Linked DNA regions of Thermogemmata fonticola. Each later gene encodes a partner of the first gene's protein in a complex. Links are inferred from orthologs where the notes say so. Each region holds a gene or a part of one and is shown in the gene's direction. Other genes may lie near its edges.

Region 1 (9,444 bases):
CGAACCTCCCCGCGAGGCGATGCGATGAAGTCATACTGGAGGGCAGGGGGAAGGCGAGACGGAAACTCCAGGACGGAAGCATCTATTGGCTCGCCATTCTCCAGCCTGTTGGAAGCAATGTCAGTCTAGCAGTTGCCGCCTGATCCGCTAGCCTGCTTCCTTTGCAGGTTCCGTTCCGCTATCTTGCTGCCGTTACATGGACGGAAATGTCCGAATGTTCCAGCAATCGCCCGCCATCTCGTCCGATGGTCACGCCGCGGCAGAACGAACTGTGTCGGACGACCGAAAGGCCACTTCGACGAACTGCTCCGTGGTAGCCGCACCTCGACCGGAGCGAATCCCGCAGAGAACAAGCAACCGCCGCCGCAGTTCACGGAAGGGAACGGCGACGGCACGGTGCCAGCGAACCCATTCGGGAGGCGGGATGCGCGGTCCCCGGCTGCCTTGCACTCGGCGGATGTGTTTTTCCAAATGGTAAAAGTCCGCCTGACACAATGCAGAAAACACCCGCTCGGCTAAGCGCCAAGTCCAGGACTGGCCCACGGGAAGCGCTGGCCCTGACCCCTCCCACCGATGGTTCCAACTGATTTGAAAATCGACCAGGTAAGGCTGGCCGTTCCAGCCCACGATGATGTTTTCCCGCTTGTGCAAGTCGACATAAGCAATGCCGCGGCGATGCATCTCAGCCAGCGCGTGCCGTAACTGGGTGAAGAAGTCCGGACCTAACGGCACATCTCTATCCAAAGGCCGGCCGGGAATGTACTCCCGCGCAATGGCGTGGGGTAGGGACGTGCCATCTTCCGCAGTCACCGCGGGCAGTAGCCGAGGCACAACAGGCAAGTCGGCCAGCCGCGCCAGCAGTTGGCGTTCACGCTGGGCCATCCACACACCGAACCAATGCATCGGCAGACCACAGACGGGTGCCACACGATGGAACTTGCACACCGCACGAGGCGGTGCACCATCCTCACCGCCTCTGTACAAAGCTGTGGCTGCCCACGAGTCGTGTTTGAATACCTCCTGGCGCTTGTAGCAGAGGTTGCCAATTCGGACGATCCGAGGAGGGTCCTGTCGTCCCAGGGCACGAAATAAAGCGGGGCGGGGACGGGTAGCGAAACGGCCTTTCATCAGGGCACCTCAGCAGTCTGACCAGGGGTCAGCGATCGGGGGCAGCAATCCCTGGCATCCCTGGCATCGGCCTCAAACAGGCCAGTTTCCCGCTGAGATGGTAGTACCCATGCGGTCACCTCGCTTGTCGTACCGTATTCTCGGCAATCTCCGCCCGTTTTACCAATTCCTCCTCTCCGATGGCTCCCCGACTCTTCCCGCCTAGGGGCGCAGGAAAGCCGTCCCTCAACTCGGCAGTAAATCCTGGACCACATCCCGTTCCTTGATCAACTCCTGCAACGTGATCTGAAACTTCTGCTGTCCGAACTCATCGAGTTTGAGACCTTCCACGATTTGCCAGCAGCCGTCGCCGCGGGATGTGACGGGATAGCCGAAGACAATCCCCTCCGGCACCCCGTATTCTCCCCGCGAGACCAAAGCAGCGCTGGTCCAGTCCCCCGAAGGCGTACCGCGGACCAGGCTCTTGATATGGTCGATCGCACCATTGGCAGCGGAGAAAGAAGAGGACACCTTCGTCGTATCGATGATGAATTTCCCGCGCTCCTGGCATTGGGGTACGAAGACCGTCTCCAACCACTGGCGGTCGGTGATCACCTCGGTGGCCGGACGCCCGTTGATGCGAGCATTCGTGAAGTCCGGATACTGGGTATTCGAGTGGTTGCCCCAAATGGTCATGCACGTGACCGCGGTCACGGGTACGTTCGCTTTGGCAGCCAAAGCATAGACGGCGCGGTTATGATCCAGGCGGGTCATGGCGTGCCACCTTTCCGCCGGAATATCCCGACCGTTCCGCCAAGCGATGAGACAGTTCGTATTGCAGGGATTGCCGACGACCAAGATGCGGACATCACTAGCAGCCCGCCGAGCGAGAACCCGCCCTTGTTCCACGAAGATCGGACCGTTTTTGCGGATCAAATCCGAACGTTGCTCTCCAGGCCCACGTGGAGCAGCTCCGACCAGAATGGCCCAATTGCACCCTTCAAATGCTCGGTTCGCATCATCTGTGATGATCACGTCCTGCAAGGTGGGAAAAGCGCAGTCTTGCAACTCGTAGAGAATGCCCTCGAGCGTCTTCATCGCCACGGGCAACTCCAGCAGTTGCAGAATGACGGGTACATCCGGACCGAATACTTCGCCGGATGCGATGCGCACGATCAGGCTGTTAGCCACACGTCCCGCTGCCCCGGTGACCGCAACTCGAACTGCTTGTGCCATTGTGTGCTTTCCTCCTTCCGGCCAGACACCCGCAACAGACAGCCGGTCTGATGCGATCCTCTGGTGGTTACTCCCTGTTCAAGGTAATCAGCTCAGGCCGCTCTGACGAGCAGGATCTCTCCCCGACTCCGATCGCAGAGACGCCAATTGTAGAGATGAAGAGCCGTAATCCCATGCCTCTGTTCATCGCCGGAGTGATGGCCCAATCCTTGGGCTTACGTCCCTCCATCCAGCGCATAACAGCCCACGGCTGGCAGGGTGCTCCTCTGCCGCGATTGGACATCCTCCCATCTCATCCATAGCGTATCGAGAGAACCTGGGGGGGCAGGGGCAGCCTTGAAACCCTCGGAGTGAGTCATACCTGGCCCCCCTGATCACGTGAGTTGAGACACACCTGTGTCATTCGGGAGAAATGCTTTATGGCCGCGAAGATCGGGATCAACGGCTTTGGACGAATCGGGCGTCTTGTGTTCCGAGCCATCGTCGAACAGGGGCTGCTGGGTAAGGAATTGGATGTCGTAGCCGTCAACGACTTAGTACCCGCCGACAATTTGGCCTATTTGCTCAAATATGATTCCACGCAAGGCCGCTTCCGGGGAGAAGTGGGAAGCCGCAAATCCAAGCCAGACCTCCCGGAGGACGACATTTTGACCGTCAACGGCCACGAGATTCGCTGCCTGTCGGTGAAGGAAGGGCCGGCGGCTTTGCCCTGGAAAGAACTGGGAGTGGAGTACGTCATTGAGAGTACTGGCTTATTTACCGAAGCGAGCAAAGCCCGCGGCCACCTGACGGCAGGCGCCCGCAAGGTCATCATCTCGGCGCCGGCCAAGGAGGAAGACATTACCATCGTCATGGGAGTCAATCACGACAAGTACGATCCCGCCCGGCATCATATCGTCTCGAATGCGAGTTGCACCACCAATTGCTTGGCTCCCCTCGTCCACGTGCTCCTCAAAGAGGGCTTCGGAATCGAAGAAGGGTTGATGACCACGGTCCACAGCTACACTGCGACGCAGAAGGTCGTGGACGGACCCAGTCGCAAAGATTGGAAAGGAGGGCGGGCGGCAGCCATCAACATCATTCCAAGCACGACCGGTGCAGCGAAAGCCGTCGGCCTCGTCTGCCCGGAAGTCAAAGGAAAGCTAACGGGCATGGCCTTCCGCATCCCCACGGCTACCGTTTCGGTCGTGGACCTGACGGTGCGCACCAGCCGCGAGACCAGCTACAAGGAAATCTGCGAGACCATGAAGCGCGCCAGCCAGACATACCTCAAAGGTATCCTGGCCTACACTGAAGATGAGGTCGTCTCTTCGGACTTCATCCACGATTCCGCAAGCAGCATTTTCGACGCGGGCAGCGGGATCGAGTTGAACAGCCGTTTCTTCAAACTCATCGCCTGGTACGACAACGAATGGGGTTATAGCATGCGGTGTGTGGACCTGCTCCGCCACATGATCGCCAAAGGTTGACATTCCCCAATCCCCGACAACACCAGATGATGCACGAGGAGTCTGTAGCACTATGCCGAAAAAAATCCTGGAGCACCTGGGGGACCTCCGCGGAAAAAAGGTATTGGTCCGCGTGGATTTCAATGTTCCCCTGGACAAGACAACGGGGGCCGTCAAGAATGATCGCCGCATCCGGGCCGCCTTGCCCACGATCGAGAAGCTCCGCCAAGCGGGAGCCGCGATCATCCTGATGAGCCACTTAGGCCGTCCAGAAAAAGCCACGCCAGAAGAGCGCCGGCTTTTGACGATGGATCGTGTGGCGGAGCGCCTCGGCCAACTCCTGGGGCAGCCGGTTCCCGTATTAGGCGGCGGCGATGCAGTTGTCGGGCCGGCTGTGCAACAAGCGGCTGCCGCACTGCAACCGGGTCAGGTGGCCCTGTTGCAGAACCTGCGCTTCGATCCGCGCGAGCAGAAAAACAGTCCCGAGTTTGCCGCGGCCCTGGCCAGCCTGGGTGATGCTTATGTGAATGACGCCTTTGGCACCTGTCACAACGACAACGACACCTCGATGGTCGCTCTGCCCGCGGCGTTCAAAGCGGCCGGCAAGCCGCGCGCCATCGGCCGGCTCGTACAGCGGGAGCTGGAAATCCTTGACCAGTTACTCACCCAGCCGACGCGGCCGCTTCTAGCCATCATGGGAGGAGCCAAAGTCTCCGATAAACTCGGTTTCATCCAGGCTCTATTGCATAAAGTCGATCACCTTCTGATCGGCGGCAAGATGACTTATGCCTTTTTGAAAGCCCAGGGGCGCAGCGTCGGCTCCACCCGAGTAGCCGGGGAGGAGGTCGAAGCCGCCCGGCCGCTTCTAGCCCATGTCGGCCAGAAAATCCTGCTGCCGGTCGATTACCTCACGGCCCGCTCGGACAATTTGCAAGATACTCGTCTCTGTCAAGGGGATATTCCCGAAGGATACGAGGGTGTGGATATCGGTCCGCGGACAGTAGCGGCTTACGTGGCCCATATCCGCTCTGCGGGCACAGTAGTGTGGAACGGCCCGCTGGGCTGGTTTGAGCAAGCATTGTTTTCCCGCGGCACTTATGGGATAGCCGTAGCTCTGGCCACCTGCAAGGCCACGACTATCGTGGGGGGTGGAGAAACTGCCGAGGCTGTGGAACAATTTGAACTGGCCGAACTGATGACCCATGTTTCCACCGGCGGCGGTGCCTTTCTCGCCTACGTGGAAGGGAAGAAATTCCTCAGCCTGGCCCAGATCGACGACCTCTAAATCACACGCGGCGAAACAGGAGATCCAAAATCCTCTTGACGGAACCGATCCCACAGGTTGAGATGGAACAGGTTACGGCGGTGCGGAGCGAGAGCATGACCAGCGAGCGGGTCAAGCGCGGCGTTCCTGAGGGGCTGTGGATGCGCTGCCCCCAATGCCACGCGACCGTCTTCCGCAAAGAGGTCGTCCTCCGCTGGTATGTCTGCCCAGAATGTGACTATCATCTCACCATGCCCGCTCGCGACCGCATCACTCAATTGCTTGACGAAGGCACATTTGAGGAATGGGATACTGACCTGCGGCCCTGCGATCCCCTCGGTTTCGTAGACCGCATCCCCTACCACCAGCGACTCACGGAAGAACAGCAAAAAACCGGCATGTGGGATGCTGCGGTGACGGGGAAGGGATTCATCCGAGGCCGGCCCGTGGTTCTGGGAATTACCGACTTCGCCTTCATGGCTGGAAGCATGGGGAGTGTAGTCGGCGAGAAACTGGCACGAGCGGCGGAACGTGCCACGGAGCTGCGCCTGCCCCTCATTTTTGTCAGCGGCTCCGGCGGCGGGGCCCGCATGCAAGAAGGCATTCTGTCCCTCATGCAAATGGCCAAGGTGTCCGCGGCCATCGCCCGCCACGACTCCGCTGGCGGTTTTTACCTCTGTATCCTCACCCACCCCACCATGGGAGGCGTAGCGGCGAGCTGGGCCTTGCAAGGCGACATCACCCTTGCAGAGCCAGGAGCCATGATCGGCTTTGCCGGACGCCGAACCATCGCCAACACCGTCCGCCTGGAACTCCCGGACAACTTCCAGACCAGCGAATTCCTCCTCCAGCATGGCTTCATCGACCGCATCGTCCATCGCAAGGACCTCCGCACCGAAGTCGCCCGCATCATCGACTACTGCACTTCCCCTTAACAGCTGCTGCCTTACTTCCGATCGATCTATTTTCCCCTTCAGTCACCGCTGTCACGAGTAAAATAATGTGGTAGATAAGTGTAAAAGGACACTAACACTGTCCCCTTGGCCAAATGGGAACGCCTCGATCCGTGACGACCGCCAAGGCAGGTCCGTTGGCTATTGGACCGCAGTAGGGAGTGATGCACTCGTGGGATGGCTTGACTTTTTATTCGGGGGAAAGAAGAATCCCACTGCCTCTAGCGGTGGTACAGCCAGGAAGAAACTCAAACCCGTCAACTTAGAAAAACGGTTCGACCTGAGCGGTCGGACTGGACAAGGCAGCATGTCCAAAGTTTACCGCGCCTATGACCGAGAACTCGGACGCATCGTTTGCCTCAAAGTCTTAGATAAAGTCAAGACTGCCAACTTCGAGGCCCGCTTCAAAGGCCTCAACAAACCCAGCGAGGGCGAGATCTGCCTCTCGCTCCGTCATGACAACATCGTCCGCACCTACGAACATGGCATCTCCACCCAGGGCGATCCGTTTCTCGTGATGGAGTGGATCGAGGGGCTGGGCCTCAATTATCTCATCGAAACGCGTTCCAAACAACTCAACGGCAACCGCATCAATTACCTCTGCCAGCTCTGCGACGCCGTGCAATACCTCCATGACAACCGCTGGCTCCACCGCGACTTATGCCCCCGCAATGTCATGATCGACAACGAAGGCGTCCTCAAGCTGATTGACTTCGGCCTGACCATACCCTGGAAACCGGAGTTCTGCTCTGGGGGCAATCGCACCGGCACCCCCGACATCCTCGCCCCGGAAATCATCCGCCGCCGCCCCATCGACAACCGCGTGGACCTCTTCGCACTTGGAGTCACCGCCTACGAAATTTTCCTCAACCAGCTTCCTTGGGAACGCAGCCTCTCCAGCGAAGAAACTTTCCGCCGGCGTATGAATCTGCCCCCACGCCACCCCAAGGAACTCAAGCCGGATATCGAAGATGACTTGGCCGCTGTTTTGTTCAAGTCCGTAGCGAAGGAACCGCAGGATCGCTTCTCCTCCGCCACCGCCTTCAAAGAGGCCCTCCTGGGCCTCGAACGACAGGACTACTGACGGGACCACCGGTCTCTGGCGCCCCGCATCCTCCTATTCATGCTGCGCGGCTGTCAGGGTCGATCCTCTCCTTTAGCTTTCCCGCTAGGAACTTTCCCGCGAGGAAGAAGAGCGCCGTTGGCTGACCCGTTGAGTTTCCTCCCTCGCCGTGGATCAGTCATCGTCGTCATCTCGCATCGCGGCAGGCCGTACCGGTAGGAAGAAGGCCGCACGTACCGGCGGAGGCATGGGACTGTCCGCACCCTTGACGGCTTTCCAGATCACCTCGTTGAAGAGAATGTCATCCGCCGCATCTTCCTTGCTCAGATCGAAGCGTGCCGAGCGATCGGCCCCCCAGGCAGTCGGCTTGTTCACCTCCTGCATATTCACTCGTGGCACTTCATGCTTGTAGGGTGTGAAATCCGGACGACTTTGGAAAGAGTTGTACATGGGGCGGGCCGCCGCATCGAATTGACTCATCGGTTTGAGTCCCAGGATCAACTCCATCGTACGCAACATGCTGGAAGTCGAATAGAGCGTGCTGTCCACGAACCGGCGCCTGGTATAGGGACTAATGACCAGCGCCACGGTCCGGTGGGCATCGACATGGTCGGGACCGTTCTGTGCATCATCTTCCACGACGAAGATCGCGGTTTGTTTCCAGAACTTGCTGTGGGTGACCGCCTCGACCACCATTCCTAATGCCAGATCATTGTCAGCCACGTAAGCAGTGGGGGTCGGCATACCAACGCGGGTGCCGGCGGTGTGATCGTTCGGCAGGCGGACGATCTGCAAGCGGGGCATCTCGCCTTCTTTCTCGAAGCGTCGCAATTCGCTGATGAAGCGTTCCGCTCGCCTGACATCGGGATAGCTCAGATCATATCCGCGGAACAGCGGATCGAAGTGTCCCTCCAGAGCTGGCACGCGGGCGCGTCCCGGCTGGAAGGTGCCGTCGGGATTTTTCGCGCCGTTTTCGATCCACTCGCCATAGCTGCGGTAGGATACACCGGCCTCTTTGGCACGATCCCACAGGTAACCCCCGGCAGGCCGAGCGGCCGGGTCCAGCAATCCCTCCGCTGGATACCCGAACGTTTTGCGCGGGCTTCCGCGATAACTGAGCGGCCAGAGTTTCTCCACAAAGTCCGTGGCGTAAGCCCCCATGCTCCACTCGTGGCCATCGGCGGACACCTCGCCATCCACGTAGAAATTGTCCAACAGCACGAATTCGCGTGCCAGTTTATGATGATTCGGAGTCACCGGTTCGGGGAAGAGGCACAGTTCTGGATCGCCATTGCCGATTGGATTCGGTCCTGCTGCCAAATCGCCGAAAATCTGATCATAGGTCCGGTTCTCCTTGATGATGTAAATCACGTATTTGATCGGTGATGGATCACCCAACTTGCGAGGAATGGGATGATCCGGGGGCACATCATCGGCCCGCGGTGCGTTATCGGGCCGCAAGGGACTGCACTCATACGCCTGCTTGCTCAGGCGGGCCATCTGTTCTGGGTTGGGCATGGGCAAAGCGGCGAAGGTCCCGCGATAGAGACTGCCGATGTATTCGATCAGATTGGAAGGTTGCGGCTTTTCTGGATTCGGACCGCTGCGATTGGCCTTGGAAATGACCCCTTTGCCGTTCGTGAAATAGATCGTCTTGTCCAGGCGATTGTATCGCACGGATGTAGGATACCAGCCGGTCGGGATAAAACCCAAAGGTTTCGCCTGCAATCGGTCGGAAACATTGAACAGAGCCAAATTATTGGCATCGGCATTGGCTACAATCAGGATTTGTCCGTCGGGGGTCAAGCACAGGCTATTCGGGGTATTCCCAACAGGCGCCTGGGGATACAAGGCGGCATGGATCACTTGCAAGGCTTTGCCTGTGGCCACATCAAGCACCGAGACTTTCGTGGAATTGGCGCAGGCCACGTAAAGCGTTTTGCCATCGGGAGACAACACCATTTCGGTGGGGTGGGACTCCGTCGGCCAACGGGTTAGCAGGCGGTTGTTTTCCAGATCGATGACTGCGATCGCCGAGGCAGCCCAGAGGGAGACGAAAGCCCGGCGGTTTCCCGGCTCGACCAGGACGGTATAGGGATACAGCCCGCGGGGCCGCACGCCGCCGTACTCATCCTCGGTCACCGGCCCTTTCTTTTTCGGCGGTTGTTTGCCACCTGGGGCAGAGGTCGCTTCCTTTCGACCATCCGGCGGGCTGGGAGGTTCGCCTTGTCCCTTGGGTTCAACAGGCTTTTGAGGCGATGGCGGACGCAGAGGGATAGCCACCAGATTCGTGGGATTGGTCAAGGGCACACGAATGAGCACATCCGCCCATAAGCCACAGACGAACAGATCATTCCCTCGCTCATCCAGGGT
Region 2 (9,581 bases), on another replicon or contig:
ATCGGTTTTTCCTGGCTGCTGTTTGTGGGCGGATTTTTCCTGGCGATGCTGGGGCATTTCCTGGCGGGACTGTGGTTTTTCTTCCTGGGGATGTTTTTGCAGAATGCGGCGACCTCCAGCGTGGCCTATGCCCAGATGCAGCAGTTGCTCCGCGGGGTGCGGGTGGTGGACATTCTCTGTCGGGACCCGATCGTCATGCCGGCGGGTTTGACCGTGCGCGAAGCGGTGGAGCTGTTCTTCCTGCGGCGGCCCTACAAAGCTTATCCGGTGGTCCAGGCGGATGGCCGCTTTGTCGGCATGCTCAATCTGGCGGATGTCCAGCAAGTCGAGCCGGCCCAGTGGGAGCAAACGACCGTGGGGGAACTGGCTGCGCGGGGGGAGCGCGTGCCGGCCGTGCGCCTGGATGAACCGGCGATCCGCGCCTTGCACAAACTGGCGGAAAGCGGCCAAAGCCGCCTGCCCGTCCTGGAAAACGGCCATCTCGTGGGTTTGGTCTGCCGGCGCGATCTGATGAACTACATGGAAATCCGGGCCGGATTGATCGCTCCGCGGGAGTGGGCTGTCTCCAGGGCCGAGGAGTAGGGCCGCGGCAGTTCCTGGGCGGCTGTCGCTTTGCTCAGGCGCCGCTTTTTCCCTCGCCGATTCTGACGGAACGGTCCCGATGGCGCAGGTGTTCCAAGCGCCGCACGAATGCCTCTGGCTGGCGCACGCCGGGCAAGATCAAGCGACGATTGGCCGCCTGAATCTCGATGGTGCCAATTCCCAGGCAGCGTCCGAATACCCCCCGGCGGATTGTCACCTGGCGAATCTCGTCCAGCGGCAGCGGCGGCTGATACGGATGCCAAAAGCCAAAATCGACCAGTAAAGCCCGATCTGTCAAGCGGTAGGTATAGGTGACGGTGCGGTAGAAGAAGAGGGCCGCTAAGATCGGCCAGACGGCCCAGGCCAGGAGGAAGACGGCCAGCGCCCCCATGCGATCCGCCAAGCCGGAGAGGTCTTCAAAGTACCACCGGCCCAGCCAGACGCCCCAGGAGAGGATCGCCGTCCCCGCCACAAGCACCGCCAACGCCCGCGGATCGTAGCCATACCAGGCCAGGTCCCGATGCGCCGGATCGGAAGAATCGGCCATCGATTCATTCTCCCAGAACGTACAATCGACCGAAAGCGTCTCTTCTATTCTCTCGATATTATTTGTCAGTGGGATGCCAGAGGATTGCGAATCCAGAGAACCGAGTCCTGTAAAAACAACCGAACTTATCAAGTTTTTTGTGGCAAGCCTCTTCTCTCAGGAATATAATTGGAATAGACTTGTCAGGAAGCGAGCGGCAAGTGTGTATGTTACCTTTCCCTGTCTCTTTCCAGAGGTGGTGATGCCATGAACTACATTCAACAGCGCCGTCAGACATTGACGCAAAGTTTGAAGAAGCACGGGGTCGATGCGTTTTTAGTCACGGCCGTGCCGAACGTCACGTATTTGACGGGTTTTACGGGCGATTCGAGTTATTACATCGCCACGCACCGGCACAATTACATTGTCAGCGACGCGCGCTACGAGGAGCAAATCCGCGAGGAGTGCACGGAGCTGGAAGTCATCATCCGCGGTCATGACAAGACGACATTGGAAGCGGCGGCGGAAGTGCTCAACAAGAGCGGGGCCAAGAATGTCGCGGTAGAAGGGAATCGGATCACGGTCGGGGAGTTGGAGCAGCTCAAGAGTTTATCGCCGCGGATCACTTTCGTGCCGATCAACGGCGAGGTGGAGTCGATGCGGCTGATCAAGGACCCGTCCGAGGTGGAGCAGATCCGGGCGGCGGTGCGGATCGCGGAGCGGGCCTTCCAGATGTTCACGGCCACGCTGCGGGAGACGGACACGGAGAAGGAGATGGTGGATGCCCTGGACGGGTACATCCGCCGGGCGGGGGGTCGAGCGCCGGCCTTCCAGCCGATCGTCGCCGTGGGCGAGCGCGGCGCGCTGCCCCATGCTCCGCCGACCAACAAGCAGTTGGGCGAAGGGAGCAAGCTGGTCATCGACTGGGGCGTGGACCTGATCTACAAGTGCGATCTGACGCGGACGATCCGCAGTCCGTTTACCACGATGCCGATGCGCAAGAACAAGTACGAGCGGGTGGGGGTGAACTTCGAGGAGGTGTACAACATCGTGCTATCGGCCCAGAATGCGGCCCTGGCGATGATCAAGCCGGGGGTGAAGGCCAAGGATGTGGACGCCGCCGTGCGCAAGGTTTTCGACTCGGCCAAGCTGCGGCGCGGCCCCAAGGATGTCAAACTCAGCGACTTCTTCACCCACGGACTGGGCCACGGCATCGGCCTGGAACTCCACGAAGCGCCCCGCATTCGCGCCAACTCCAACGACGTCCTCGATTCCGGCATGGTCATCAGCATCGAACCGGCGCTGTACATCCCCGGCTGGGGCGGCGTGCGGATCGAAGATAACGTCCTGGTCACCCACAACGGTTGCACCTTGCTGTCTTCCGTGGCCCGGCAGTTGCCCGCCGGCGTGGAACAGGAGACGGAAGAAGCCGTCGAGTGATAGCTCCCCTCCGTCCTGAGCGAACCGGAGCGATCGCGTGCGGGTTGCCCGGCGCCCTGTCCAAACCTTTCCGTGGCGGGCAGGAGCCTCGGGGACCTGTTTTGGCTGGATTCAGCCGCTTGGACCTTCCCCGCTGCCATGCACGGTCCAGTGGTGCCGTGTTCTGCGGCCGGTGGGCGGGGCCAGGCGGGTTCGACCACCGCTGCCGCCGAGGGTTCCGATCACTACACTAATGCCCCTAACGGGAATGCCGAAGTGAGGGTCAGGCGCCGCGCCTCCGCGACGGTCCAGGTGCTGCCCATGTGCACCGGCGGGCTGGCAGCGGAGGACAGCGGTTGAGCCGCCCGTGGCAGAGCCGGTGGTGTCTGCCCGACACAGCCGCGCTAGCCGAGACCGGCGGGCGGCCTCTGGCAGCGGAAGGCCTCCTCTGAGCGGATGTGTGAGGACGAGACTGTGGCGGAAAGTAATGACAAACACGAATCGCCCCGGCCGTTCGATGTGCGGACGGTGGAATATCTGCTCAAGCTGATGAGCGAGCATGATCTGAGCGAAGTGGACCTGCGGGAAGGGGACCAGCGCATCCGTTTGCGGAAAGGTCCGGCGCCCGCTTCGGCGGCACCGTATGCTGCTCCTCTCCTTCCTCCCGCTCTCGTTTCCGCTCCGACGGCGGCCCTGTCTGCGGAGTATCGGCCCGCCGCCTCGAATCCGCCCGCGGCGGTCGCCGATCCCCCGGCTTCGGCTCCTGCTTCCCCGCCTGCTCCCCCGGCGACGAGCCGCAAAATCCACGAAATCCGTTCCCCCATGGTCGGCACCTTCTACTCCAAACCCAAGCCGGACAAACCCGACTACGTCACCGTTGGCTCGCGGGTGTCGCCAAATACCGTCGTCTGCCAGATCGAAGCGATGAAGCTGTTCAACGAGATCACGGCCGATTGCAGCGGGACCATCGTGGAGGTGTGCGTGAACAACGGCGACTTTGTGGAATACAATCAGGTGCTCTTCCGGGTGGAGCTGGATTGAGAGACGGCCAAGCGGCGGCAAACCGCCTGGTTCGGTAAGGGGGGGCAGAGGCCGAGCCGGTCCAGGTCCGGCGGGCGGCTGAAGGGAGCGGACGCCAGAGCAAGTCGCAGCAGAGGAGCACAGGTCCTTGCCCATGTTCCAGAAGATACTGGTCGCGAATCGAGGGGAGATCGCCCTGCGGGTGATCCGGGCCTGCCGCGATCTGGGGATTCAGGTGGCGGTGGTGTATTCGGAGGCGGATCGGGGAGCGCCGTATTTGGAGCTGGCGGATCAGGCGATTTGCATTGGTCCGGGTCCGGCGCCGGAGAGTTATTTGAAGATTCCGCGGATCATCGCAGCGGCGGAAGTGGCCGGGGCGCAGGCGATTCATCCGGGCTACGGCTTTCTGTCCGAGAACAGCAAGTTTGCGGAGCAGTGTCGGGAGTCCGGGATCGAGTTCATCGGTCCGCCGGTCTCCGCGATGGAGAAGTTGGGGAACAAGGACAAGGCCAAGGAACTGGCCCGAGCGGCGCGGGTGCCCACGGTGCCGGGCAGCGACGGGATCGTCACCTCGGATGAGGAAGCGCTGCGGGTGGCGCGTGCGGCAGGATACCCGGTGTTGATCAAAGCGGCGGCGGGCGGCGGCGGCAAAGGGATGCGCCTGGTCCGGGAGGAAGCCGCCTTGCTGCCCCTGCTCCATCAGGCCCGCGCCGAGGCTGAGGCCGCCTTCAAGGATGGCAGCGTCTTCATCGAAAAATATCTGGAACGTCCCCGCCACGTCGAAGTGCAAATCCTCGGCGACCAGTACGGCAACGTCATCCACCTCTTCGAGCGCGATTGCTCCCTCCAGCGGCGGCACCAAAAACTGGTGGAAGAATCCCCCGCGCCCCACTTGCCTGACAGCGTCCGGCAAGCGATTTGCGAAGCGGCGGTGCGCCTGGCCAAGGCCGCCGGCTACTACTCCGCGGGCACCTGCGAGTTCCTCGTCGATCAGCAGTACAATTTTTACTTCATCGAGGTCAACGCCCGGATCCAGGTGGAGCATCCGGTCACGGAGCTAGTCACCGGCGTGGACCTGATCCGGGAGCAGATTCGCATTGCCGCCGGGGAGAAGCTGCGCTACCAGCAGGCGGACATTGTCCAGCGCGGCTGCGCCATCGAGGCGCGGATCAACGCCGAGAACCCGGAACAGGACTTCCGGCCCAGTCCGGGTACGGTCACCGTCTGGCGGCCCCCTGGCGGACCTGGCGTACGCCTCGACACCCACGTGGTCACCGGCTACCGCGTTCCCCCGAATTACGACTCTATGGTCGCCAAACTCCTCGTCTATCAGCCGACGCGGGCCGAAGCCTGCGCCGTCATGCGCCGGGCCTTACGTGAGTTCATCGTCGAAGGCATCCACACCACCATCCCCTTGCACCGGCAAATCTTCGAGCATCCCGCCTTCCTCGAAGGGCGCGTCTATACCACCCTCATCGAGCAGGAAATCCTCCGCCCGCGCCGCTCCGCCTCCGCCTAGTCCGCCGGCTTTAGGTTTGGCCGGCAGGGTCCCGGTGTGTCCCGCCCCGGGATGGGGCTTAGCCGTCATGGGATTAAGCTTCCCTCCGAGCGGGAGAGGAACACGCTTCTCCATTCCTTCACGTTTGCTCCACGGAAAATGTCCCTTCTGGATTCCTTCACGTTTGCTCCACGGAAAATGTCCCTTCTGGGGCTTCCGCCGCCGGAAGGTGTGAAGAGGCCGTGAGACTTGGATGGATTCTCGGCGCTCCGCCCGTCTTGCTCTCGCAGAAAGCTATCAGACCGTTGTAGGATGGAATAAAGCCGCCGGAGAAACAACGATGCGCTTTTCCCTGCTGATCTGGGATTTTGATGGCACGCTGGCGGATTCGTTAGCGCTGGCGCTGGAGTTGTTCAACCGCTCCTCGGCCGTGTGGGGGTACCGTCCGGTGACGGACGTGGAGGCGGTGCGGCATCTGTCGGCCCGGCAGTTTATGCGGCAGCATGGCATCTCCTGGTGGCGTCTGCCCCGGCTGGTGCGTTACTTTCATGCGGAGGCGGCGGCCTACGCCTCCCAATTGCGCCTGTATCCCCCGGTGGCGGAGATGTTACCCCCCCTGCGCGAGGCAGGCTTGCGCTTCGGCATCCTCTCGTCCAACAGCGAGGCGAACATTCGGGCCACATTGCGGGCCAACGGCCAGGAAGAGGCGTTTGAGTTCATCGCCTCCTGCCCGCGCCTGTTTCGCAAGGGTTCCGCCTTGAGACGGCTTGTCCGCCGCCTGGACGTGCCCCGTGAGCGCATTCTCTATCTAGGGGATGAAGTGCGGGACATCACCGCGGCGCGGAAGGCCGGCGTCGCCATCGCGGCGGTGAGCTGGGGGTTCCATGCTCTGCCAGTGCTGCGGGCCGCCCAGCCGGACTTCCTCCTGACGCATCCCCATCAGTTGTGGGACGTACTTGCGGCCGTGCCGGCGAGCGCGGAGCGCGCCCCTGGTGTTTCCCCCGGTGCCGCTCGGCTTCCCTCTCCCGCGGCGTAATGCCGGTGGATCAGATCATTTTGAATCCAGAGCAGTTTCTGGAAGGCCCGCACCAGCCGCTGCTCCGCCGCCTTTCCCAAACCCAGGCCGAAAATCGCCGCCGTCACGGCATCCGCCACGAATCCCATCAGGGCGTTCATCTGGACCTGCGGCACGTGAATGTTCGGATTTCCCGCCTGCCGCGTGTGAATCTTCCCCACCATGTCCAGGTATTCCACCATCTTGCCGTCGTAAGGACGCGTGACCAGGGCGCTGAGATAGCGGGCCAGGTGCTGCTTGCGATAGCGAATCTGGGGGTGGTCCATCGTCAGCTCGGCGAGAGACGGGGGCGTGGGGCCTTCATAGCCGTGCTGCCGGGGCAGAAAATGCCGCCAAGTGGCGTCCTGCTGGATCAGCTTGTCATACACGGCATCGACGAGTACCGGAACCAGCGGAGCCAAAGACGCCGCCGCCTCATGCAAAGCCGCCTCATCGTCTGGACCAAAACCGATAAAGTCGGCCAGATAACGATAACGGTACCCCAAGTCCCGTTCCAGGCGGGCTTCGTCGATCTGTCGCATGGCTGTCACTCCTTTCTCGGAAGGTGCAGGTGGGACCAGAACAACTCCAGGCGGGGACCCGAACCGCAGGCGGGATTTCCAGGTGCGGCGGGCCAAAGTGGAGGGAAAGAGGATATAGGAGTATTTTATCCTCTTTAGTGGGAGTGTAGCGTCGTATAATGGAAAGTCAAGGGGCAGGTGGTAGAAATCCGAAAAAAAAGTGGGGAGGCCGGTCGATGTTGTCTCAGACGGCGGAGTATGCTTTGCGGGCGGTGGTGTATCTGGCCTACGAAGCACCGGAAGCCCGCACGACGGAGCAGATTCATCAGGCGACGCTGGTCAAGCGGGCCTATTTAGCCAAGATTTTGCAGGGGCTGGCCAAGAAGGGGATTGTCACGACGCAGCGTGGGGTGGGAGGGGGCGTGGCCCTGGCGAAATCGCCGCAGGAATTGACCCTGCTGGAGGTGGTCAACGCCGTGGAGCCGCTCCAGCGCATCCGCACCTGTCCGTTGGGGATAGCCACCCACGGCAGCCGGCTGTGCCCGCTTCACCGGCGGATCGATGCGGTTTTGGCCGTCGTCGAGGAACAATTCGCCCGCACCACCTTGGCGGAAATTCTCTCCGAACCCGGCGCCAACATGCCGCTGTGCGAAACCCCTCGCCCGGTCAAACTCCAACTCCTCAAACGCCCGACCTGATCGGTTCCAACGTCCTCGCTCTCCCGGACCGGCCTATTCGGCCTGTGGGCCGTTTCCGCCGCCTGCTTTGAGCGGCTTCTGTGCTCCTCTCTGTTCCTTCATTTTCTCTCGTTTTCCCCGTTGTTCTCACATTTCCTCTTCTGCTACCCATTTTGGGGTGAGTCTCTCATTTGTCGCTCATTTTTGGACTTTTCTCCATGTGATGACTTTCCATTTTCGTCTAGTTTTGTACAATTGCATTTCCGTTTTTGGCTTTCCGTGACACGCGAAGTCAGGAAAAGGATGTCCACCCAGGAGGAAGCAGCCATGAGCATGGGAAAGCTGGCCGTGATGGCGAGGCTGGGGAAGCTGGTGGTGCTGGCCGGTCTAGCGGCGGGATGGTGGCTGGGGGGAGCGGCGGCGGTGCAGGCGGCGGAGGGGAACGGGGCCGAGAAGTCGGAGCGCAGCGAGGAGGAGGTACAACTGACGGAGGAGGAGCAGCAGTTGCTGGAGCTGACGAACGCCGAGCGGCAGCGGTGCGGTTTGCGGCCTTTGCGTCCCCATCCCCTGTTGATGCTGGCGGCCCGGCGGCATGCGCAGAACATGGCTCGCCAAGGCCGGTTGTCCCACACGCTCGATGGCAAGACCTTTGCGGATCGGGTCAGCGAAGTCGGCTATACCTATCGGCATCTGAGCGAGAACATCGCGTGGAATCCGGCGACGCCGTTGGCTGCCCTGCGCTGCTGGCTGGCTTCGCCGGGCCATCGGGCCAATCTGCTCGGACCTGGTGAGGAAGTCGGGCTGGCTGTGGCGACCAACGAGCGCGGCGAGCGTTACTGGGTCCAAGTCTTCGGCACCTCGGCCCGCTGAAGGCGGGGTTTTTCGCACCGGCGTTTTTGGTCCGCCGCTGGGTCTGCCTGCTGTCAACGCACTGCCCCCCGTTCCGCTTCCCCCGGCTGTTCGCCTTCCTTCCCTTGTCAAGAGGGCTGGATCGGGTGGAAGGGAAGGGTTTCGGCTCGACAGGGGCGGGGTTGGCCGCAGGGATGGCGGTGGGACTACAATGGGGTCGAAAGCGGGGGCGGGGAATGGCCCTGGCGACGGCCGCAGGGTGCCGGGCGATAGCCGCAAGCTGCCGCCGGATGCTGCTGGTCGAGAAAAAGCTGTCAGCAGGCAGGGAGCGGCACCTCCCCCGTCAAACGGAGAAGGGTCAAGCGACATGGGACGTGTCATTGTCATCACGGGTGTGACGCGGGGTTTGGGCCGGGCGCTGGCGGAGGAGTTTATCGCCGGGGGCCATGTAGTCGCCGGCTGCGGGCGGGATGCGGGGCGGATCGCGGAGTTGCAGGAGCGTTACGGCACGCCCCATCTCTTGGCCGCGGTGGATGTGCAGGAAGAAGCCGCGGTGCGCCGCTGGGCCGGAGATGTCCTCGCCCGCCTCGGCCCGCCGGACCTGCTGATCAACAACGCCGCCGTGATGGCCCGCCCCGCTCCGCTCTGGCAGTTGCCTGCCGAGGAGTTCCGCCGCTCGTTTGCGGTCAACGTGGCCGGCATGTTCTATGTCTTGCAAGCGTTTTTGCCCGCGATGGTGGAACGGCGCCGCGGTGTTATCGTCAATCTGTCCAGTACCTGGGGCCGCAGCACTGCGCCGCGCGTCGCCACCTACTGCGCCACCAAGTATGCCGTGGAAGGACTCACGCTGGCCCTGGCTCAGGAACTGCCCCGCGGCATGGCGGCCATCCCCCTCAATCCTGGCATCATCGACACGGACATGCTGCGCTCGATCTGGGGTGCCAACGCCGGCCGCTATCCCAAGGCCGAAGCCTGGGCCAAACGCGCCGCTCCCTTCCTCCTGCAATTGTCTGCCGATGACAACGGCAAGTCCCTAACTGTGCCGTGATCAAGCGCCGCTCATCCTGAAGCCGAACCTCTCTTGAATCGCGGCCCCGCGGAGGCGAAACTCCGAAGCGGAGAAGGATCAGGAGACCAGGGAAAAGAACAGCTCTTCCAGGTCGTTCTGACGGTAGTATTCCTGCAAGTCGCGGAGGGTGCCACAGGCGACGATCTGGCCGCGGGACATGATCGCGACCCGGTCGCAGAGTTTTTCCACCTCGCGGAGGATGTGGGTGGAGAAGAGGATGGTTTTGCCCTGGCCGCGGAGTTGTTGGATCGTCTGGAGCACGGCGCGCTGGACCAGGACATCGAGGCCGACGGTCGGTTCATCGAAGATGAGCACCGGGGGGTCATGGACCAGGGCGCGGGCGATCGAGACTTTTTGCTTCATGCC
Region 3 (9,456 bases), 490 kb from region 1 along the record:
GAGTCCGGACGAAGCGGATCGTACCGTGACACCAAACTGCCAGCGGACACTCCAGGAGCCGAGACCATGTTCTTCCACCAGCGATTCGTTCCCGGTTTAGCCATTTACTCCTACATGATCGGCGATCCGAAAAGTAAGGAAGCGGTGGTGATTGATCCGACGCGGGACGTTGAGGATTTCCTCCGTCTGGCGCGGAGCGAGGGATACCGCATCACCCACATTATGGAAACACACGTCCATGCCGATTTCGTCAGCGGTTCTGCGGAATTGAAAGCACGGACCGGCGCCACGGTTCATGTTTCCGGTCTCGGCGGCCCCGAATGGACGCCGCCCTACGCCGACCGGGTGTTACGGGATCGTGACGATCTGCTCCTGGGCAACCTGCGCTTGGAAGCGATTCACACTCCCGGCCACACGCTGGAACACCTCACCTGGGCCGTTTATGACCAGCCGCGCAGCCGCGAGGTTCCCGCCCTGCTGCTCACCGGCGATTTCCTCTTCGTCGGCGATGTCGGTCGGCCGGACCTGCTCGGCGCCGAGATGCAGAAAATCCTGGCCCATCAGCTTTACAAAAGCGTCTTCTCCGTACTCCCGGCCTTTCCCGACTTTACGGAAGTTTACCCCGGTCACGGTGCTGGCTCCCTGTGTGGCAAAGCCCTGGGTGCGCGTCCCTCCACAACTCTGGGTTACGAGCGCCGCTTCAGTCCTGCCCTGCGGCAGAAACCGGAAGCGGAGTGGATCGCCGACCTGCTCGCCGGCATGCCCATCGCCCCGGCTTACTTTAGCCGAATGAAGCAGGTCAACGCCCGCGGCCCCCGTATCATCGGACCGGAGCTGCCCGGCCAACGGCCCTTGAGTGCTTCAGACCTCTACCACCGCCGCTGCGAGAATTGCCTGATCTTGGACGTGCGGCCCAAAGAGGCGTTCGCCGCCGCGGCCATTCCCGGTTCGATCAACATCCCCCTGGGCGCCAATTTGCCGACATGGGCCGGCTGGGTCCTCCCTTACGACAGGCCGATCATTCTGGTGATCAATCAGCCGGCCGATCTGCCGGAAGTGGTCACCCATCTGCTTCGCGTCGGTCTGGACGACATTCAAGGGTACCTCGACGGGGGAATCGATGCTTGGGAAACCGCCGGCTATCCCCTGGAACGCGTGCAAACCCTCTCCGTCCATGAGCTAGACCAGCAGTTGCAGCGCGGCTCGCCCCCGTTCGTCCTGGATGTCCGCACCGAGGCCGAATGGCAGGCCGGCCACATTCCCGGTGCCATCCACATCCACGGCGGCTTGCTCCAGCAACGCCTCCAGCAGGTCCCCAAAGACCGACCCGTTGCTGTCGTCTGTGGCTCCGGCTACCGCGCCTCCATCGCCACGTCTTACCTCAAGAGCGTGGGGTATTCCTCCGTGAGCAATGTTCTCGGAGGCATGGCGGCGTGGAAAGCAGCCGGACTACCGCTGGCCACGGATTGAAACCCTTTGCGGATGGAAACCATCCCGGCTTTGACTGAAAACTCCCGCTTTTCGGGCAAATCGCTGATTCGGCACAAGAGAATCGCTGATTCGGCACAAGAGAAGAAAACCGCTGATGAGACATAACATTTCTGGGGCACATTGTGGCCCTGGCCAGCGTTCCGACCGTACCGTGAGCGAGATGGTCTCCTCCCCCGGGGCAGATTGGCAAACTCCGGCATGCGAGAATCCATCTTCTATAATGGCGTAAGGGAACCGCTGGACGTAAGGGAACGGATGCCGAATCGCTAGGTTCTCACCAGCGGAATGCTCTCGGAACGGCTGGCAGCGAAGGGAAGAGAGTACAGCTTCTCTTCGACGGCGGAGTTCTGCGTAGCGAACAGCAGCCATTGGGCGCAAACGCGGCGAAATCAGGGACTGTGTCGCCGGAGTGCGGTACTGCCGAGCTGGTTCGAGCCGAACGACTCCAGAATGCCGGGTGGGACATTCAAACATCGAACAAACCGTTTTCCCACAGGGGATAAATCGACTTCCCAGAGGGATTGCCGACCGATGACTCCTGAGCAAATTCACGAGGCCCGAACGCGACGTTATAATGCCACCATCGTTTACCTCAAAAAAATCCATTCGGATTTGATGATTTTACGAGTTCGTCCGGATTTTCCGCGCCCCGCCTATCAACCCGGCCAATACTGCACCTTGGGTCTCGGCTATTGGGAGCCTCGCTTGGAAGGATGCCAGGAGGAGCATCTGACCCCGGAGGATCAGATGCGGATCGTCCGCCGGTCCTATTCGATCAGTTGTCCCATCCTGGAGGACGACCGTCCCGATCAGCTTTACGATCCGAGCCGGACAGATTGGCTGGAATTTTACATCGTCCTGGTTCGGCACAATCCCGATGGCCGCGTGCCTGCTCTGACTCCTCGGCTGTTCACTCGGCAAGTCGGGGACCGTATCCAAATGGGGGAAAAGATCACCGGCCATTACACACTCGAACCGGTCCGCCCCGGCGACACGGTGGTGTTCCTCGCCACGGGAACCGGCGAGGCCCCGCACAATGCCATGATCTGGGAGCTGCTCCGCCGCGGCCATACGGGACGCATCGTGTCCGTCTGTTGCGTCCGCTACAAACAAGACCTGGGCTATTGGAACACCCACCAGAAGCTCATGGAACTTTATCCGCATTATCTCTACCTGCCCCTGACCACACGCGAACCGGGACAGACACGCAAGGTGTATATTCAGGACCTGATCAGCAGCGGCGAACTGGAGGAGCGGATGGGCCAAGCCCTCGATCCGGCCCGAACACATGTTTATCTCTGCGGCAACCCGAAGATGATCGGCGTTCCGCAGCGGGACAAAAACACCGGGGCCGTCACCTATCCTCAACCGCCCGGTGTCATCGAAATTTTGGAAAAGCGAGGCTTTCGGGCCGACATTCCCTCGCTTAAACAGAAAGGCAATATACACTTCGAGGAGTATTGGTAGTCTGCTTGCGGAAAAGCAAAACGGGCCGGCGGCATCAGAAGCAGACCGGCTCGAGGCTGAGGCAGCGAGAGCACTCTATGGCGGATATCGGCGAGATCATCGGAGGCTATCGGATTCGCAGTCTGCTCCATCCGGGGCAGAATTCGCAAGTGTTCGAGGTGGTGGAACCGACCAGCCAGCGGCATTTCGCCATGAAGCTGCTGCTTCCGGAAGCCGCCGCCGACCCAGAACAGCGCCGCATTCTCTTTCACGAAGCGGAAATTGGCATCGCCCTGTCTCACCCGAACGTGGTGCGCATCTTCAAGGTCCACCGGGGTAAGGAGAACCCGTTTTTCATCATGGAGTTCTTCCCCTCCGGCTCTCTGCGCCTGCGTTTGCAAGCCAAAGATTTTGACTTCATCAAGCAGCACAGCCGCAAAATCTTCAAGCAAGCGGCGACCGGCTTGGCTTACATGAATGCGATGGGCTACGTCCACCGCGACGTGAAGCCGGATAATATCCTGGTCAACGCCACGGGCGACACCAAGATCATCGACTTCGCCATCGCCCGAAAGATTCCCACCGGTCTTGCCCGTTGGTTCCACCGCAAAGGCAAACCGCAAGGCACCCCCAGCTACATGAGTCCTGAACAGATTCTGGACCAGCTCCCCGACCCGCGGCAGGATATCTACAGTTTCGGATGCACCCTCTACGAGTTGACGACCGGACGGCCCCCCTTTCGCGGCAGCAGTGTCAATGACTTGCTCATGCGGCATTTCAAAGAACGCCCGGCTCCACCCTCTGCTTTCAACCCGGACCTCACGGAGGAGTTCTCCCAATTCGTCCTGAGCATGCTAGCGAAGAAACCCCAAGAGCGGCCGCAAAATTTCCACGAGGTCCTCATCTCCTTGAAAAAAATCCCGCAAATTTATAAATCAGTCAAAGAAAGTCCGGAAGAAGAAGCCGGATAACGCTCGCAAGAATGGCCGGAAGAAAAGGCTATATAACCCCAGGATTCCTTGAGCGACTTCGTTCCCGCGAAGGAGAAAGCCGCTCATGCCCGTGACATTGCCCGAACCTTTGCCCTTCGAGCAGGACATCCATGAGTTGGAAGAGCGGCTCGCCCAATTGGAAGCCACCGCGTCAGGTCCCGATGGCCTGGAAGCCATCCGCCAGATGAAACGCGAATTGCTCACTCTGAAACGGGAGCGTTACGCCCAGCTCAAACCCTGGGAGACGATCCTGATCGCCCGCCATCGTCAGCGGCCGCAGTTCCTCGATTACGTGGACATGATCTTCGACGAATTCGTGGAACTGCACGGGGATCGGGCCTTCGGGGATGATCGGGCCATCCGCACCGGCTTTGCCCGCCTCGACGGCCAGAAGATCATGCTCATCGGTCAGCAAAAAGGCAAGACCCTGGCCGAACGACAGCAGTGCTACTACGGCTGCGCCCATCCCGAAGGGTATCGTAAAGCTCTCAACAAGATGAAACTGGCCGCGAAGTTTCACCTGCCGGTCATCTGCCTGATCGACACCCCCGGTGCCTTTCCCGGCATTGGGGCTGAAGAGCGCGGGCAAGCCCAGTGGATTGCCACGAGCATCCTGGAAATGACTCGGCTGCCCACCCCCATCATCTGCGTCGTGATCGGGGAAGGCGGTTCCGGTGGCGCGCTGGGGATTGGGGTCGGCGACCGCGTGGCCATGATGCAGTACGCCTACTACTCCGTGATCAGTCCCGAAGGGTGTGCAGGCATCCTCTGGCGCGTCGCCAATGACGACACCAAAGCCCGAGCCGCAGAAGCGCTGAAACTCACCGCTCAGGACTTGCTGCGGCTGCAAGTGATCGACCACATCATCCCGGAACCGCTCGGCGGTGCTCATCGGGACCCGCGCGAGGCGGCGACCGCACTCAAAGCCGCGCTCAAACGCTACCTGCGGGAATTGCTCCCCCTCTCCGTGGAATCGCTCTTGCAACAGCGCTACGAGAAATACCGCCGCATGGGCATATTCACCCAGGCCCCCGTCCATGACTGAGGGTAGTAATCTACCCCCCGGCTTCCGTTTACCCAAGCTCCACCCCAAAGAGGAATAATTCACATCCCCGACCTACAAGTGTCGACCGGGATTCCGTTCGTCGGGATGAGGGAAGTTCACTTTAGAAACATTACTCCAGAAAATGGGATGTATGGCTGCAGTATGATCTAGAGGCGAGGACTCCGCAGCTACTGATAGCAGAGAGGGGTCTGAGAACTCTGCATGAGATGCGACTGGATTGGGCTGCGGAGGCGGACTGCATCGACTGGTTACTGCCGATGCCAGTGCCAGTTTTTGAGGCGGCTGGTTGGGTGCACGACTCGCTGCCAGTTGAGCCTGGGGTGCAGGTAGCATTAATCCCAACGTTCCCAGACTCTCGGTTCTACCAAACGGCCTCTTTGGCGGAATAACATTCCAAGGGTGGGGGCGAAACATAATCCGTTGGGGCATTGGTGCTCAAGGGGCGCGTTTACGAATGCAAAGTATAACGTTGCAGGAGCTTCGACAACTAGGAGTTACTGAAGAGCAAGGCTGGCGGCACGAAATTTTTACGCCCAAGTCGCAGCGAGAGACGCAGGTAACACTGTTGCCATAGCCCGCGTACAGTTGATGGATCGTAAACTCTACTAAGAAAAGTAGAACTACCGTGACTGAGCAGCATAACAACACATAGCGTTACAAAGTATCACTGTCAATAACCAATGAATAATACAAGTCCAATTATGGTTAATTCTTGAACCATGATATGACGAATACTTAATACCAATTAATAAGACAATAAGGATTGATTTTGATGCTTCCTCTTTGCAACCAATCTCCGTTTTTTTATAGACAGGGTTGTATTATAGTTGAGGGGTGGGAAGATTGTATTGCTACTCTTTGGTGTGACGGGGAACTGACCAGTTAGCCGCAGAAAGGTATCGCGTTGATCATAAAGGGAAAGAGGGCATTTCTTCTTGAGTTATGTGTCGACTAATTTCATAACACTCAACAGACTTATCTTAACTTTGTTGTAAAATAGAATGTAATGCGATACCGGGGTGGCGTCGCGGTGGGTAAAGAAGCTTTTGGAGATCTTTTCTTTTTTCAAGCGGAAGACGGCAGATTGGCAATTGTCGTGGGCATCCAGGAATGGCTATCCCCGAGGGAATGCGAACTTCTCCTAACCTACCTTCGGTAGGGAGTACCCCTCAGAACCTATCCCTCGAATAACCTGACTGATGGAAGGCGCCGCTCGAGAGGTAAGCACTGAAGGAAAAGGGACTTGTTGTTTGGGCTGATCCTGCCCATTGCTTCTGGTACTGGAACTATGAGATCTTCATCACATAGTGAAACGTCGGGGGCATCTGTGTTTTTTCTCCTTGGCTGGTTGACCGGGACTTTGGCCATCGGTCTGTGGTTAGCCTTGCAGCTGCAAGATCAAGGTGTGAATTGGGTAATCAGCATTCTCTTGGGGGCGGGTGGGAGTGTAGCTGTGAGCTGTTTTTTATGTCATCTTATCTGGCGTCTTTGGATGCGTATCACCCGCGGCGCTCCGTTTTACGTTGGCGATCAGGTGGTAATAACAGCCGGCCCACACAAAGGCGAGATTGGTGAGGTTCGCAAGATCTGTGAAGGCCGCTGTAGCGTGTGGGTCGCCTTGGAGCGTGGCGGTGACAGTTCCGAGCTTCTGTTTTTTGACTGGGACCAAATCCGCCGGTGCGACAGGGGGAAATCTGCAGGACCAAGTTAGGTATAAGATGCCGCGGCCGCGTTACTGGCGGAGCACCGTTATGACGGCCTGCATCGGCGGATCAGCGAGACGGCGGGTGGAGTAATCACGGACTTCTACTACTCCGATTCCTGGCAGGTGTTGGAGGAGCGCGTCGGCGGTGAGACCACGGTGCAGTATGTGTGGAGTCCGGTGTACGTTGATGCCCTCATCCTCCGCGATCGGGACAGTGACGGTGATGGGACACTGGACGAGCGCTTGTGGGTGGTGCAGGATGCCAACTTCAATGTGACGGCGTTGGTGGATGACAGTGGGAATGTTGTCGAACGTTACATCTACGACCCCTTCGGCCAGGCGACGGTACTGGATGCGGAGTGGAATGTTCGGTCCGGTGGCAGTGCCTACGATTGGCACTATCTGCTTGGACTTTCCGAGCGGTTCCACCCTGATGATTGCGCTCAGAAAGTATGCCAATCTGGTCGAAGCCGAAAAGAAAGTGATCGACGCAGCGAAGTACTACGGGATCGAGAACCCAAAGGTTACATTCTCTGCTAAGATCGTCTACCGAGTAGAGGATTGGATGAAGCCAGTGAGGAGCGGGGAAGTGAAATACTACTTGCAGTTCAAGGTTACACTGACCGGAACCATGAACGGCCAAGCGGTGCAAGACTCAAGGATCATCTTCTTGTACCAAGGCTCATTCACCCATGCGGGACTTCGAACTACGGATCTAAGAGCTCCACCGTCACGGAGGCGGTGATCCGGATCATGGTGAGGACTGGGAATCGCCCCTCTGCCCCTCCTGTTCGAGGACTTCACTCCTGTTAGAGGACTTCCCATGAGGTACGACAAAGTCAGGCATCTCGGCATCCCACTCATCGCTATTCTGTTTCCCTCGCTAGTGTCGTTGGGAATGAGCGCGGCCTCTATACCCAGACCCCGTCAGACTGTGACGCTGACTGGACCGGAGGCGTTCGATCCCGATGTAGCCCCAGACGTTCTGATGTTTAGTCCAGACGGTAAGCAGTTGTTAGTCGGCGGCTCCGCACTTCCGGAAAATCGATTGGCTCCCCACTTGAGCGTGTTCGACGTTGGCACCCGCAAGCGGACCGTGCGGTTGGCCGGGCACAGTGCCTGCGTTCGGGATGTGGCGTTTTCGCAGGACGGGAAACTGATGGCAAGTTGCGGTGACGATAACGAGGTCCGCCTGTGGGATACCCAGAAGTGGGAACTGGTGCGTCGCATCACTCACCAAGAGGGCGGGGATCAGTTGCTCTCCGTGGCTGTCTCACCCGATGGGTCGCTCGTTATCGCTGGAAGCAATAGTTCGTTCGTGGTGGCTTTTGACGCGGCCACCGGTCGGCAGTTGTGGACGCTCGATCTTCCCAAGCCGTGGAATCGTGGGCAGATGGTGGTCGGCTTACGATTCGCCCAAGGTGGGCGGTTGTTTGTGGCCGGTACTGATTCGGGGCGGGTGTTCGTCTGCGGGATAGATAAGGGGAAAGCTAAGATCGTCAAGAATTGGTCGGTGTTTCCTGAAGACAGCAACCTGCAAGACGGCATTCCGGAACTCGAGAGAATCGATCTTTCTCCAAAAGGAGACCTGGTGGCGGTAGCGGCATATCTATCTGAGGCTGCGCCGCGTAAGGAGGGGTACGGGCTGAGCCTCTGGGAGGTAGCCACGGGTGAACGAATAGCTGATCTGGGTGGCCACCGTACAGGAACGTTTGCAGTAGCCTTCTTTCCCGATGGCGATCTACTCGTCTCGGGTGGAAAGGCAGCCGAGGGGGAGAAGGCGGCGGGGGAACTCAAGGTGTGGTCAGTCCGCCAAAAGCGGCTTCTAGCGGTTCAACAGACTCTGAAAAAGTACAGGGTCTGGGCATTGGCGGTCTCCCCAGACGGGTCGCGCTTGGCTGTTGGGAACCCCTTTGAACCGCTGGTCATGTGGAGGATCGATACCGACAGTGGCATGAAGAAGTAATTTGGCCGACACCCTCCGTGTGCAGTTACTACGGACGGCACACGGAAAACTTTTACTACTTTCATAACGTGTGAAGAGGTGGGCGAGGAGGACAAGGGCATGTGAATGATGGGTGTACCATTCGTGGCGTACCAACACATAACGGCCGGTGTGCAGCTAAGCAACATTCGCTTCCACCCGATAACGACGTTGGAATCGCCGCAGCCGCCGACCATCTCTACTCGTCCGCCGACGCTGCCCCTTCCAATGCGGGACGACTAGCTCATATCCGGCTGAACCCAACCTCCGCCGCAGTGAATCACACTCGTAGGCATGATCGACCACAACGGGTACTCAGAGCCGCCACTCCAGGCGTGAAAGCACAAGCTCCACCACCGACGACACCCAAACTCACCTTCGAGCGATTCGCCACCGTCATCATCGGAAGCGGTCGACCCTACCCTCCTCCACCAGGCTCAGCTTCATCCCCTGCCCAGTCAGTCTTTTCCACCTCGGACCCTTTTTGCGCCGGTTCAAACGTGGTGTCAAAAATTCTTCCATCTTAACCGACCAGCAGCGGCGTCCAGTTCCTCCAGCACTTGCTGTCAGAGCCGCTCCCAAACACTTGCCGCCTCCATTCCCATAACCGCCGTTAGCACGTCGCCTGCTAAGGGAAAGCCCGGTGCAGTTCCCGCCACCGGCCGCCTGACCGCGGCACATAGACAGTACCGAAGACGCCGTTCCGGTCGCTTACCCACAGCCGCCCCTCGTGGGGATAGGGTTAGGTATGGGCAACAATCCCGCAATGGCT

What was found.
Region 2: the proteins of accD (region 1) and accB are in contact, whole or in part, in a solved structure (PDB 8UXZ), measured with the Escherichia coli proteins. The link is inferred for Thermogemmata fonticola from one-to-one orthologs.
Region 3: the proteins of accD (region 1) and H0921_RS05575 are in contact, whole or in part, in a solved structure (PDB 8UXZ), measured with the Escherichia coli proteins. The link is inferred for Thermogemmata fonticola from one-to-one orthologs.

What each region holds. Positions count from the first base shown.
Region 1 is NZ_JACEFB010000002.1:37,121-46,564, reverse strand. What follows is about bases 4,269-7,064. They hold accD (acetyl-CoA carboxylase, carboxyltransferase subunit beta), read left to right. Parts: upstream 4,269-5,138; coding sequence 5,139-5,990; downstream 5,991-7,064. Other genes in these bases: H0921_RS03770 (serine/threonine protein kinase), read left to right, coding at 6,181-7,064; H0921_RS03780 (phosphoglycerate kinase), read left to right, coding at 4,269-5,076. Also shown: H0921_RS03795 (BUD32 family EKC/KEOPS complex subunit), read right to left, coding at 250-1,128; H0921_RS03790 (malate dehydrogenase), read right to left, coding at 1,354-2,343; gap (type I glyceraldehyde-3-phosphate dehydrogenase), read left to right, coding at 2,763-3,812; more of H0921_RS03780, read left to right, coding at 3,865-4,268; more of H0921_RS03770, read left to right, coding at 7,065-7,092; H0921_RS03765 (alkaline phosphatase family protein), read right to left, coding at 7,246-9,444.
Region 2 is NZ_JACEFB010000011.1:1,254-10,834, forward strand. Bases 1,852-4,784 are described here. They hold accB (acetyl-CoA carboxylase biotin carboxyl carrier protein), read left to right. Parts: upstream 1,852-3,001; coding sequence 3,002-3,568; downstream 3,569-4,784. Other genes in these bases: H0921_RS13290 (M24 family metallopeptidase), read left to right, coding at 1,852-2,548; accC (acetyl-CoA carboxylase biotin carboxylase subunit), read left to right, coding at 3,702-4,784. In the rest of the region: H0921_RS13280 (site-2 protease family protein), read left to right, coding at 1-582; H0921_RS13285 (PH domain-containing protein), read right to left, coding at 617-1,129; more of H0921_RS13290, read left to right, coding at 1,376-1,851; more of accC, read left to right, coding at 4,785-5,066; H0921_RS13305 (HAD-IA family hydrolase), read left to right, coding at 5,386-6,081; H0921_RS13310 (protoglobin family protein), read right to left, coding at 5,985-6,641; H0921_RS13315 (RrF2 family transcriptional regulator), read left to right, coding at 6,857-7,318; H0921_RS13320 (CAP domain-containing protein), read left to right, coding at 7,625-8,167; H0921_RS13325 (SDR family oxidoreductase), read left to right, coding at 8,514-9,194; H0921_RS13330 (ABC transporter ATP-binding protein), read right to left, coding at 9,273-9,581. UniProt on the Escherichia coli protein: This protein is a component of the acetyl coenzyme A carboxylase complex; first, biotin carboxylase catalyzes the carboxylation of the carrier protein and then the transcarboxylase transfers the carboxyl group to form malonyl-CoA.
Region 3 is NZ_JACEFB010000002.1:530,032-539,487, reverse strand. Bases 3,176-5,983 are described here. They hold H0921_RS05575 (acetyl-CoA carboxylase carboxyltransferase subunit alpha), read left to right. Parts: upstream 3,176-3,993; coding sequence 3,994-4,974; downstream 4,975-5,983. Other genes in these bases: H0921_RS18490 (DUF4951 domain-containing protein), read left to right, coding at 5,327-5,569; H0921_RS05580 (serine/threonine protein kinase), read left to right, coding at 3,176-3,908. In the rest of the region: H0921_RS05590 (MBL fold metallo-hydrolase), read left to right, coding at 67-1,470; H0921_RS05585 (ferredoxin--NADP reductase), read left to right, coding at 2,023-2,958; more of H0921_RS05580, read left to right, coding at 3,036-3,175; H0921_RS18485 (KOW motif-containing protein), read left to right, coding at 6,284-6,706; H0921_RS05565 (hypothetical protein), read left to right, coding at 6,824-7,240; H0921_RS05560 (WD40 repeat domain-containing protein), read left to right, coding at 7,524-8,666. UniProt on the Escherichia coli protein: Component of the acetyl coenzyme A carboxylase (ACC) complex. First, biotin carboxylase catalyzes the carboxylation of biotin on its carrier protein (BCCP) and then the CO(2) group is transferred by the carboxyltransferase to acetyl-CoA to form malonyl-CoA.